3 regions of the Streptomyces sp. NPDC043861 genome follow, and region 3 is predicted to be linked to each of the others. Evidence: predicted binding sites of a transcription regulator. Region 3 holds the regulator's gene; each other region holds the start of a gene.
The links. Region 3 encodes HrcA, which represses chaperone genes, less so after heat shock. Its sites were predicted from a motif close to TTNGCACTCNGNNNNNCNGAGTGCNAA; they were not measured.
Positions count from the first base shown of each region.

Region 1: groL (chaperonin GroEL) is a predicted target of HrcA. The motif match lies at 2,576-2,602, and genes of this name have one in related genera.
Region 2: groES (co-chaperone GroES) is a predicted target of HrcA. The motif match lies at 1,829-1,855, and genes of this name have one in related genera.

Region 1 is NZ_JBWKDP010000004.1:124,089-128,219, reverse strand. Features, by position in the region: gene AC068D_RS11435 (PAS domain S-box protein) at 1-530, shown strand, start outside; gene groL (chaperonin GroEL) at 799-2,421, opposite strand; gene AC068D_RS11425 (cold-shock protein) at 2,831-3,034, opposite strand; gene AC068D_RS11420 (MoaD/ThiS family protein) at 3,540-3,818, opposite strand; gene thrC (threonine synthase) at 3,815-4,131, opposite strand, start outside.
Region 2 is NZ_JBWKDP010000006.1:164,889-169,019, reverse strand. Features, by position in the region: gene AC068D_RS16510 (class I SAM-dependent methyltransferase) at 1-528, opposite strand, end outside; gene AC068D_RS16505 (polysaccharide deacetylase family protein) at 619-1,551, shown strand; gene groES (co-chaperone GroES) at 2,002-2,310, shown strand; gene groL (chaperonin GroEL) at 2,448-4,070, shown strand.
Region 3 is NZ_JBWKDP010000002.1:427,938-432,068, forward strand. Features, by position in the region: gene AC068D_RS06490 (nitronate monooxygenase) at 1-1, opposite strand, end outside; gene dnaJ (molecular chaperone DnaJ) at 248-1,381, opposite strand; gene hrcA (heat-inducible transcriptional repressor HrcA) at 1,382-2,398, opposite strand; gene AC068D_RS06505 (MBL fold metallo-hydrolase) at 2,599-3,330, shown strand; gene AC068D_RS06510 (DUF3097 domain-containing protein) at 3,341-4,131, shown strand, end outside.

The DNA of each region.
Region 1 (4,131 bases), on a different contig from region 3:
TGGAAGGGGTGACCGACCGGGTGCTGACGTCCGTCCTGCCGGCCACCGAGCATCACCACGACGATGTGACGCTTCTCCTCGCCCAGCTCCCCGCGGCTCCGCTGGCCGTGGCGGAGACGGAGCTGGCCGCCGCCCCGGCCTCCGTGTCGGAGGCCCGGGCGTTCCTCGCCAAGTGCCTCGTCGAGTGGGACTGCGCCCAGCTCACCGACGACGCCCAGCTGCTGGCCTCCGAGGTGGTCACGAACGCCATCCGGCACGGGCAGGGACCGGTGCGGCTGCGGATCCGGCGCACCAGCACCGAACTGACGGTCGAGGTGAGCGACCACAGCCACCATCCGCCGCAGCCGCGGCTGGCCGCGGCGGACGACGAGTCCGGGCGGGGGCTCATCCTCGTCGACACACTGGCCGGCAGCTGGGGTGTGCGCCCGGCGGACGACGGCAAGACGACGTGGTTCACGCTGTCGCTGCAGGAGGGTGGGCAGCCGCCGCCCTGTGTGCCGCTCGGCTCGCAGCGCGGCCCCCGGGGGTGAACTCGGCCGAAGAAGGACATCCGGCTACCTTCGGCCGTGCGTGAACAGCCCTCAGCCGGTTTCGGTATCCACTGCGGAACCCACGGTGCCCGAGGGCCACGATGCCGCGCCGAACTGCCTGCACTGCGCGCCGAACTGCCTGAGCAGTGCCGCTTCGGTCCATCGGCACCACCCGGCAGCGAAGACGACGGAACGCCCGAGGGCGGCACCCCCTGGGAGTGGGGGTGCCGCCCTCGGTCTTCAGGACGGTTGATCAACCAGAGGTCGATCAGAAGTCCATGTCACCGCCCGGCATGCCGCCCGGAGCGGCCGCAGCGGCCTTCTCCGGCTTGTCGGCGATGACGGCCTCGGTGGTGAGGAACAGCGCGGCGATCGACGCGGCGTTCTGCAGCGCGGAGCGCGTCACCTTGGCCGGGTCGATGATGCCCTCGGCGATCATGTCGACGTACTCGCCGGTCGCGGCGTTGAGGCCGTGACCCACGGTCAGGTTGCGCACCTTCTCCACGACGACGCCGCCCTCGAGGCCGGCGTTGACCGCGATCTGCTTCAGCGGGGCCTCCAGGGCCAGCTTCACAGCGGCGGCACCGGTCGCCTCGTCGCCGTCGAGCTCCAGCTTCTCGAAGACAGCGGAGGCCTGGATGAGCGCCACGCCACCACCGGCGACGATGCCCTCCTCGACGGCCGCCTTCGCGTTGCGAACGGCGTCCTCGATGCGGTGCTTGCGCTCCTTGAGCTCGACCTCGGTCGCGGCACCGGCCTTGATGACGGCCACGCCGCCGGCCAGCTTCGCGAGGCGCTCCTGGAGCTTCTCGCGGTCGTAGTCCGAGTCGGAGTTCTCGATCTCGGCACGGATCTGGTTGACGCGACCGGCAACCTGGTCGCTGTCACCGGCACCGTCGACGATCGTGGTCTCGTCCTTGGTGATGACGACCTTGCGGGCGCGGCCCAGCAGGTCCAGGCCCGCGTTCTCGAGCTTGAGGCCGACCTCCTCGGAGATGACCGTGCCACCGGTGAGGATGGCGATGTCGCCCAGCATGGCCTTGCGGCGGTCACCGAAGCCCGGGGCCTTGACGGCAACGGACTTGAAGGTGCCACGGATCTTGTTGACGACCAGGGTCGACAGGGCCTCGCCCTCGACGTCCTCGGCGATGATCAGCAGCGGCTTGCCCGACTGCATGACCTTCTCCAGCAGCGGGAGCAGGTCCTTCACGGAGGAGATCTTGGAGTTGACGATCAGGATGTACGGGTCCTCCAGCGAGGCCTCCATACGCTCCATGTCGGTGGCGAAGTACGCCGAGATGTAGCCCTTGTCGAAGCGCATACCCTCGGTGAGCTCCAGCTCCAGACCGAAGGTCTGGGACTCCTCGACGGTGATGACGCCTTCCTTGCCGACCTTGTCCATGGCCTCGGCGATGAGCTCGCCGATCTGGGTGTCGGCGGCGGAGATGGAGGCGGTGGAAGCGATCTGCTCCTTGGTCTCGACCTCCTTGGCCTGGTCGAGCAGCGCACCGGAGACGGCCTCGACGGCCTTCTCGATACCGCGCTTCAGGGCCATCGGGTTGGCACCGGCCGCCACGTTGCGCAGGCCCTCGCGGACGAGCGCCTGGGCGAGAACGGTCGCGGTGGTCGTACCGTCACCGGCGACGTCGTCCGTCTTCTTGGCGACTTCCTTGACCAGCTCGGCGCCGATCTTCTCGTACGGGTCCTCGAGCTCGATCTCCTTGGCGATGGAGACACCATCGTTGGTGATCGTGGGGGCGCCCCACTTCTTCTCGAGGACGACGTTCCGGCCCTTGGGGCCAAGGGTGACCTTGACGGCGTCGGCGAGCTGGTTCATCCCGCGCTCGAGACCGCGCCGTGCCTCCTCGTCGAACGCGATGATCTTGGCCATGTGAAGTGGTCCTCCCGGACTTGGGGGTCCCCCCGCGCAGCAGGCCACGGGGGAGGATTGCTCCGGACCGCGTTGGCGCCCGCGACGGACGGCCTGCATGCCTTGTGGTTCCTGGCCCCACGAGGCCTGCGGGCCTCACCGACCCGGTCCTTAGTTGTCACTCTCACTCGTAGAGTGCTAACGCCAATGATTAGCACTCGACCCCCTCGAGTGCAAGCGGCTTCGAGGACCTCGGCGAGGTCGCGGCGGCCGGGTGACGGGCGGGAGCGGCGCCTCGGAAGAAGCCCCGGCGAACGGTGGGCGCGGGTGACGGCCGGGAGCGGTCGCGGCCGGAGAAACCCGGACACGGCGGAGGGCCCGCACCCCCTAGGTACGGGCCCTCCGTCATGTCGCTGCAGTCAGTCGGCGCTCAGCCGGCTACGCGGACCATGTCCGCCTGCGGCCCCTTCTGGCCCTGCGAGATCTCGAACTCGACCCGCTGACCCTCCTCCAGGGTGCGGTAACCGTCCATCTGGATCGCGCTGTAGTGGACGAAAACATCCGCACCACCGTCGACCGCGATGAAGCCGTACCCCTTCTCCGCGTTGAACCACTTGACGGTGCCCTGAGCCATGCCTAACTCCCCTATTACTGGCCCTTGCACAGGACCGCACTTCGCGGACCCGGGTCAGAACTCACTTCGGATCTCACTCACGGAGAGTTTCCTTACCCCCAGGGGGCATCGCGGAGACCGCCAAGAGTGTGTACCGGAACGCGTCGACCGCGGCTGAATGTATCTGTCCAACTGCCGTCTGCAACAGGTCAATCGGACGAGAAATCTGGGCACGCCCGAACGGGCAAAGGGAAGGATTCCGAGCATTGCCGGGCAAGTCAGGCCGGACAAAGCGCACTTAACGCGCAATACGCTCGAACACTTTGGCTGTTTCTCATCGTGTGCGGACGCATTCGTATATGCGTCTGGCACACGCAGCGGAGGGGACTTCCCAACTCTACCGCGCTCAACCACACAGAATTGCCCCCTCCGCTTAGCTTGCGGAGGGGGCAATTCAGGTAGCGCAGCGTAACCGGTACGGGTGGGTCCGAGGCCGGCCCGGAGTCGGCCCGCAGTCGATCCGGAGTCAGCAGCCGCCGGCGACGGCGGGGATGATCGAAACCCCGGCACCGTCCGGCGTCGCCGTCTCCAGGCCCTGCTCGAAGCGGACGTCGTCGTCGTTGACGTACACGTTCACGAAGCGGCGCAGCTTGCCCTGGTCGTCCAGGACGCGGGCGGCGATGCCCGTGTGGTTCTTCTCCAGGTCGGCGATGACCTCGGCGAGGGTCGCACCTTGCGCCGGGACCTCGGCCTGGCCGCCGGTATAGGTGCGGAGGATGGTGGGGATGCGGACGTTGACGCTCATGCGAGACCAGCCTCTCGGAAGGAGTCCAGGTTGGGGCGGATGACTGCGGACATACCCGCCGTGGGGGCCACCGCGTCGAGGGTCTTGAGGCCGTCACCCGTGTTGACGACGACGGTCGTGAGGGAGGGGTCGATGACACCCGCCTCGATCAGCTTCTTCGCCACACCGAGGGTCGTCCCGCCGGCGGTCTCCGTGAAGATGCCCTCCGTGCGGGCCAGCAGCTTGATCGCATCCACGATCTGCTCGTCGGTCACGTCCTCCACGGCGCCGCCGGTGCGACGGCAGATGTCCAGGACATAGGGGCCGTCGGCGG
Region 2 (4,131 bases), on a different contig from region 3:
CGCCGGATCGATGAAGAGGGACTCGCTGCCCGACAGGTCGTGGTCCATGACGTCCACGCAGGTGACCGTCATCAGCGGGGTGCCCTCCACCACCGTGTGCACATTGAGCAGAGCGGTCTCGGCGGTCAGCGGGTCCCGGTCGACGGCCTGCACGGTGAAGCCCTCGCGTGCGAACGCGATCGCATCGCCGCCGATGCCGCAGCACAGATCGGTGACCCCGGCCGGGCCGAGGTCCCGGAAGCGCCGGGCCCGGTAGGCGGCGACCGACGCCCGTGTGGCCTGCTCGATCCCGTGCGGCGTGAAGTACATCCGGAAAGCGTCCTCCGCCCCGAACTTGGCCACTGCCCGCTGCCGCAGCCGCGCCTGGGTGAGCGCTGCCGAGACCAGCTCGGCCGGGTGCTCGCGGCGCAGCCGGGTCGCGAGGGCCAGCTCCTGCGCCGGGTCGTGGTCGCGGAGTGCGGCGAGCAGGGCCTGCCCCTCGGCGGTGAGCAGAGGTGCGAGGAGCGGGAAGAGGACGTGATCGTTCACCCGGCCATTGTCGGCCAGGCGGGGGACCGTGCGCGCCGGGCGGCGGTGTCGGAGCCCTGTGGGGGAGTGGCGCTGACAGGATGCGGCGCCATGCAGACAGTGCGACAAAAGGAAAAAATGCGAAGAAGGGGGCGTAGTCGGCCCCTGCTGCTGACCGCCCTGCTCGTCGCCGCGATCGTGTCGGGCTGTGTGGCCGAGTCGCCCGGTACCGGGGGTGCGCGGCACCCCAGGCCCGCGCACGGCCAGCAGAAGCCCGCCGGTCCCGCGGGTGCGCTCGGCGCCTACGTGGAACGTACGAAGAAGACGCATGCCGCACGGGTCGCGGCCGCCAGGCGCTGGGGGCTCAGGAGGACCCCGCTGACCGCGCCCCCGCCGCCGGCCAGGAAGCCGAGGATCACCTTCCGCAAGGGCTTCGAGGTCCACGACGGCGACGGCCTGCCCCCCGTCTTCACCAGGGTGCCGACGAAGGAGAAGATCGTCTTCCTGACGATCGACGACGGGGCAGAGAAGGATCCCGAGCTGCTGGAGATGATGAGCGACCTGGGCATCCCGTACACCGCCTTCCTCAGCGACTACCTCGTGCGTGACGACTACCACTACTTCGAGGAGATGCAGGACCGGGGTGTCGCGCTGCAGAACCACACCCTCAACCACCGCTATCTGCCCGCGCTTTCGTACCGGCAGCAGAAGAAGGAGATCTGCGGGCAGCAGTCGAGGATGGAGAAGCGGTTCGGGAAGCGCCCGCCGCTCTTCCGCCCGCCGTACGGCAACTACGACAGGGACACGCTCAGGGCCGCGAAGTCGTGCGGGGTGAAGGCCGTACCGCTCTGGGCCGCGGAGGCGTTCCCGGATCACATGGAGTGGCGTGAGTGGGACCGGGATCTGCATCCGGGGGACATCATCCTCACTCACTTCCGCGGCGAGGAGCAGTGGAAGGGCAGCATGGCCGACATGATCCGCAACGTCATGAAGGTCGTCACGGGCAGGGGGTATGCCGTGGCCCGGCTGGAGGACTACGTGTGAGACGCCCGCGCCGGCCCGTGCCCCGGGGTGATCGAGGGCCGGTGCACCCTTCGCCGCCGTCGGGGGGGCGTCCTGCACCCGCCCGCGGCGCCCCTGCACCCGCCCGCGGCGCCGTGTTGCCCGTCCGCGCGCCATGTTGCCCGTCCGTGCGCGTCTGTGCAGCGTTCCGTCCCGGCCGGGACCGTCCGTCGGGTCCGGCCCTTCGTGCGCATGCGCGGAACACGCTTCGGTGTTCGGTCGTTGTCCGGATCGAGATCGAACCGCCACACCGGGCGGATTGGCACTCCGCTTGACCGAGTGCTAATCGCAGTCATAGTCTCGGGTCTGGCACTCCCCACCGGAGAGTGCCAACACAGCGACGGGCAGGTCCGGCACCCGCGACGACGGATCGACCTGGTCGCCACCTCAGACAGTAAACCCCGTGAGATCTCCGAAGGGGGAGGTCGGATCGTGACGACCACCAGCTCCAAGGTTGCCATCAAGCCGCTCGAGGACCGCATTGTGGTCCAGCCGCTCGACGCCGAGCAGACCACGGCCTCTGGCCTGGTCATTCCGGACACTGCCAAGGAGAAGCCCCAGGAGGGCGTCGTCCTGGCCGTGGGCCCGGGTCGCTTCGAGAACGGCGAGCGCCTGCCGCTCGACGTCAAGACCGGCGATGTCGTGCTCTACAGCAAGTACGGCGGCACCGAGGTGAAGTACAACGGCGAGGAGTACCTCGTCCTCTCGGCCCGCGACGTGCTCGCGATCGTCGAGAAGTAGGTCGGGGGTAACCGGGGAGCGATTCCCGGAAGACTCCGTACCAGGCAGATTTGCTTGAGCTGCGCCCCTGGCCCCCGCGTCGTAAGAAGCCGGGTGGCCCGGGGCGCGGTTCGTTTTGAGAGGACTTGAGAAGCTCCATGGCGAAGATCCTGAAGTTCGACGAGGACGCCCGTCGCGCCCTTGAGCGCGGCGTCAACAAGCTCGCCGACACGGTCAAGGTGACGATCGGCCCCAAGGGCCGCAACGTCGTGATCGACAAGAAGTTCGGCGCCCCCACCATCACCAACGACGGTGTCACGATCGCCCGCGAGGTCGAGATCGAGGACCCGTACGAGAACCTCGGTGCCCAGCTGGTGAAGGAGGTGGCGACCAAGACCAACGACATCGCAGGTGACGGCACCACCACCGCCACCGTGCTCGCCCAGGCCCTGGTCCGCGAGGGTCTGCGCAACGTCGCCGCCGGTGCCTCCCCGGCCGCCCTGAAGAAGGGCATCGACGCCGCGGTCAAGGCCGTCTCCGACGAGCTGATCGCCACCGCGCGTCCGATCGAGGAGAAGTCCGACATCGCGGCCGTCGCCGCGCTGTCCGCCCAGGACCAGCAGGTCGGCGAGCTCATCGCCGAGGCGATGGACAAGGTCGGCAAGGACGGTGTCATCACCGTCGAGGAGTCCAACACCTTCGGTCTGGAGCTGGACTTCACCGAGGGCATGGCCTTCGACAAGGGCTACCTGTCGCCGTACATGGTGACCGACCAGGAGCGTATGGAGGCCGTCCTCGACGACCCGTACATCCTGATCAACCAGGGCAAGATCTCCTCGATCCAGGACCTGCTGCCGCTGCTGGAGAAGGTCATCCAGGCCGGCAGCTCCAAGCCGCTGCTGATCATCGCCGAGGACGTCGAGGGCGAGGCCCTCTCGACCCTCGTCGTGAACAAGATCCGCGGCACCTTCAACGCGGTCGCGGTCAAGGCCCCCGGTTTCGGTGACCGCCGCAAGGCGATGCTGCAGGACATGGCCACCCTCACCGGTGCCACCGTCATCGCCGAGGAGGTCGGCCTCAAGCTCGACCAGGCCGGTCTGGACGTGCTGGGCAGCGCCCGCCGCGTGACCGTCTCCAAGGACGACACCACCATCGTCGACGGTGGCGGCAGCCACGAGGACGTCGTCGGTCGCGTCAACCAGATCAAGGCCGAGATCGAGTCCACGGACTCCGACTGGGACCGCGAGAAGCTCCAGGAGCGTCTTGCGAAGCTGGCCGGCGGCGTGTGTGTGATCAAGGTCGGCGCAGCCACCGAGGTGGAGCTGAAGGAGAAGAAGCACCGTCTGGAGGACGCCATCTCCGCGACCCGCGCCGCGGTCGAGGAGGGCATCGTCTCCGGTGGTGGCTCCGCGCTCGTCCACGCCGTGAAGGTGCTGGACGGCAACCTCGGCAAGGAGGGCGACGAGGCCACCGGTGTCGCGGTCGTCCGCCGCGCCGCCGTCGAGCCGCTGCGCTGGATCGCCGAGAACGCCGGCCTCGAGGGCTACGTCATCACCGCCAAGGTGGCGGAGCTGGAGAAGGGCAACGGCTTCAACGCCGCGACCGGTGAGTACGGCGACCTGGTGAAGGCCGGCGTCATCGACCCGGTCAAGGTCACGCGCTCCGCGCTGGAGAACGCCGCGTCGATCGCCTCCCTGCTGCTCACCACCGAGACCCTCGTGGTGGAGAAGAAGGAAGAGGAGCCGGCGGAGGCGGGCCACGGCCACGGCCACTCCCACTGAGCGGACGCACTCCCGCTCGGCGGCGCGTACACCCGCTGAGCCGCGTGCACGGAAGGGCCCC
Region 3 (4,131 bases):
TGCCCGCATGGTGCCATGTCCCGGCGCCCCGGCCGAATCCCCCCTTCCGCGCGGGGATGCGCACAGGGGACCCGGACACATGGCGAAAACGTGTGCGGAGGCTGGTCGATGTGCTGGGCCATCGCTGACGGCTCGGCACACGAGCCTGCCGTGCGGCTCCGGCACCGGCCCCTCATGCCGGCAGGGCGGGGTGAACCCCGCCCTGCTCACACCGCGGCCCGGGTCCTTCGGGCCCGGTGGTGATCCCTCACCTGCCGTTGAACGCGTCCTTCAGACGGGAGAACAGGCCCTGCTGTCCCGGCTGGAACTGCCCCACCGGCCGCTCCTCACCGCGCAGCTTCGCCAGCTCCCGAAGCAGCCTCTCCTGCTCCGGATCCAGCTTCGACGGTGTCTGGACCTCGACGTGGACGATGAGGTCGCCCCGGCCGCCGCCCCGCAGATGCGTGACACCGCGGCCGTGCAGCGGAATCGACTGGCCCGACTGCGTACCGGGCCGGATGTCGACCTCTTCCACCCCGTCCAGCGTCTCCAGCGGCACCTTCGTGCCGAGTGCTCCCGCCGTCATGGGGATCGTCACCGTGCAGTGCAGATCGTCGCCGCGCCGCTGGAACACCGGGTGCGGCAGCTCGTGGATCTCGACGTACAGGTCACCGGCGGGACCGCCGCCGGGCCCGACCTCGCCCTCGCCCGCGAGCTGGATGCGGGTGCCGTTGTCGACACCGGCGGGGATCTTCACGGTCAGGGTCCGGCGGGAACGCACACGACCGTCGCCCGCGCACTCCGGGCACGGGGTCGGGACCACGGTCCCGAAGCCCTGACACTGCGGGCACGGACGCGAGGTCATGACCTGGCCGAGGAAGGACCTGGTGACCTGCGACACCTCACCGCGGCCGCGGCACATGTCGCACGTCTGGGCGGACGTACCCGGCGCGGCACCCTCGCCCGAACACGTCGTACACACGACGGCCGTGTCGACCTGGATGTCCTTCGTCGTACCGAAGGCCGCCTCGCTGAGCTCGATCTCCAGCCGGATCATCGCGTCCTGCCCACGCCGCGTCCGCGACCTGGGCCCGCGCTGGGACGCCGTACCGAAGAAGGCGTCCATGATGTCCGAGAAGTTCCCGAAGCCGCCCGCGCCGAAGCCGCCGGCACCGCCGCCGGACGAGGACAGCGGGTCGCCACCGAGGTCGTAGACCTGCTTCTTCTGCGGGTCCGACAGCACCTCGTAGGCGGCGTTGATCTCCTTGAAGCGCTCCTGCGTCTTCGGGTCCGGATTCACGTCCGGGTGAAGCTCCCGCGCCAGCCGCCGGAAAGCCTTCTTGATCTCGTCCTGAGATGCGTCGCGGCGTACGCCGAGTACGGCGTAGTAGTCCGTGGCCACTTACGACTCCGCCAGGATCTGTCCGACGTAACGTGCCACTGCGCGTACCGCTCCCATCGTTCCGGGGTAGTCCATGCGGGTCGGTCCGACCACGCCGAGTTTGGCGACTGCCTCGCCGCCCGAACCGTAGCCGACAGCGACCACGGACGTGGAGTTGAGGCCCTCGTGGGCGTTCTCGTGCCCGATGCGCACGGTCATGCCCGAGTCCTTGGCCTCGCCGAGCAGCTTCAGCAGCACGACCTGCTCCTCCAGCGCCTCCAGCACGGGCCGGATCGTCAGAGGGAAGTCATGGCCGAAGCGCGTCAGATTTGCGGTGCCGCCGATCATCAGCCGCTCCTCGGTCTCCTCCACGAGCGTCTCGAGGAGGGTCGAGAGCACCGTCGAGACCGTGCCCCGGTCGTCCGGCTCGAACGACTCGGGAAGGTCCTGCACCAGCTGCGGCACATCCGCGAAGCGCCGGCCCACCACCCGGCTGTTCAGCCGGGCGCGCAGGTCGGCCAGTGAGGTCTCGCCGAACGGTGCCGGGCAGTCCACGTGCCGCTGCTCGACCCGCCCGGTGTCCGTGATCAGCACGAGCATCAGCCTCGCCGGGGCGAGTGCCAGCAGCTCCACGTGCCGCACGGTCGAACGGGTCAGCGACGGGTACTGGACGACAGCCACCTGCCGGGTCAGCTGCGCGAGCAGCCGCACCGTGCGGGCCACCACGTCGTCGAGGTCGACCGCACCGTCGAGGAAGTTCTGGATCGCACGCCGCTCGGGCGACGACAGCGGCTTGACGCCGGCCAGCCTGTCGACGAACAGGCGATAGCCCTTGTCCGTCGGGATCCGGCCGGCGCTGGTGTGGGGCTGGGCGATGAACCCCTCCTCCTCCAGCACCGCCATGTCGTTGCGCACGGTGGCCGGCGAGACGCCGAGCTTGTGCCGCTCGGTGAGGGCCTTGGAACCGACGGGTTCCTCCGTGCCCACATAGTCCTGGACGATGGCGCGCAGGACCTCGAGCCTGCGTTCGCTGAGCATCGTGCGCACCTCCAGCTGTGGTTCATCGGCGGGTCCGTCGGTGTGGCCTGGCACTCACCACGTCGGAGTGCCAGCGGTCTCCCGGCCAGTGTACGGCCGGTGGGTACGCCACTAGCAAGGGCGGCCGGACGGCGAACCGGTCACGGTGCCGCCCCGGGAACCGGCGGGACGTCCTGGTCCATCGGGGATAGCGTCGCCGTATGGACGTCGGTTGGGAAGACTTCGGGTGGGAGCGGCTCGCGGACGGAGTGGGGCGCCGGCGGCTGCCCGTTTGGGACGCCACGGTCGGGGTGGTGGCCGGTGACGACTCGGTGCTCCTGTACGACACGGGCGCCACGCTGCGCGAGGGGGCCGAGATCCGCACCCAGGTCCAGTCCCTCCTCGGTGGCCGGCGTGTGACGCATATCGCTCTCAGCCATCCGCACTTCGACCACGTTCTCGGCACGGCTGCGTTCTCGGGAGTACGTGTGTACGGCGCGGTGGGCGTCGACCAGCTGCTCGTGCAGGCCCGGGACGCGCTGCGGGACAGTGCCGTCGCCCACGGCGTGACGCCCTCCGACGCCGCACAGGCAACGGATGTGCTGGTGCCGCCGCAGCATGTCGTCAGCGGCGAGTGGACCCTGGATCTCGGTGGCCGCCAGGTCCTGCTGGCCAATGTCGGACCCGGCCACTCGGGGCACGACCTGGCCGTCCTGGTGCCCCGGACGGCCTCGGAGCCGGAGATCGTCTTCTGCGGCGACCTGGTCGAGGAGTCGGGCGACCCCCAGGCCGGCCGGGACGCGATCCCCTCCCGCTGGCCGGCCGCCCTGGACCGGCTGCTCGCGCTGGGCGGGGACGACGCGGTGTACGTGCCCGGGCACGGCGCGACGGTGGACGCCGCTTTCGTACGCGCCCAACGCGATGAGCTGGCCCGGCGGTTCGGGGTGTCGTAGCGTCTGCCCAATGCGCAGCTACAGCCCTGACCTGACCCCTCCCTGGAAGAAGCCGGCCCCGGCGCCGGAGGTACCGGCCGAGCCCGAGCTGGTCGTCGAGGAGGTCACCACGGGCTTCTGCGGAGCGGTGATCCGCTGCGAGGCGGGAACGGTGACGCTGGAGGACCGCTTCGGCAAGCACCGGGTGTTCCCGCTCGAGCCGCGCGGCTTCCTGCTGGAGGGCAGGGTCGTCACCCTGGTCCGTCCCTCGGCGGCTCCGGTTCGGCCCACGCGCACGGCCTCCGGCTCGGTCGCGGTGCCCGGCGCACGCGCCCGGGTCGCCCGGGCGGGCCGCATCTACGTGGAGGGCCGCCACGACGCGGAGCTGGTCGAGAAGGTCTGGGGCGACGACCTCCGCATCGAGGGTGTGGTCGTCGAGTACCTGGAGGGCATCGACGACCTCCCGGCCGTCGTGGCGGACTTCGCACCGACCGCCGATGCCCGCCTGGGTGTGCTGGTCGACCATCTCGTGCCGGGCTCCAAGGAGTCCCGTATCGCCGCGTCCGCCACGGACCCGCATGTGCTGGTGGTCGGTCACCCGTACATCGACGTCTGGGAGGCGGTGAAGCCGTCATCGCTCGGCATCGCCGCCTGGCCGTCCGTGCCCCACGGCCAGGACTGGAAGACGGGCGTCTGCCGTGCCCTGGGCTGGCCTTTGAACACGGGCGCGGCATGGCAGCACATCCTCTCGAAAGTGACGAGCTACAAGGACCTGGAACCGGCACTCCTGGGGCGGGTGGAGGAGCTGATCGACCATGTCAC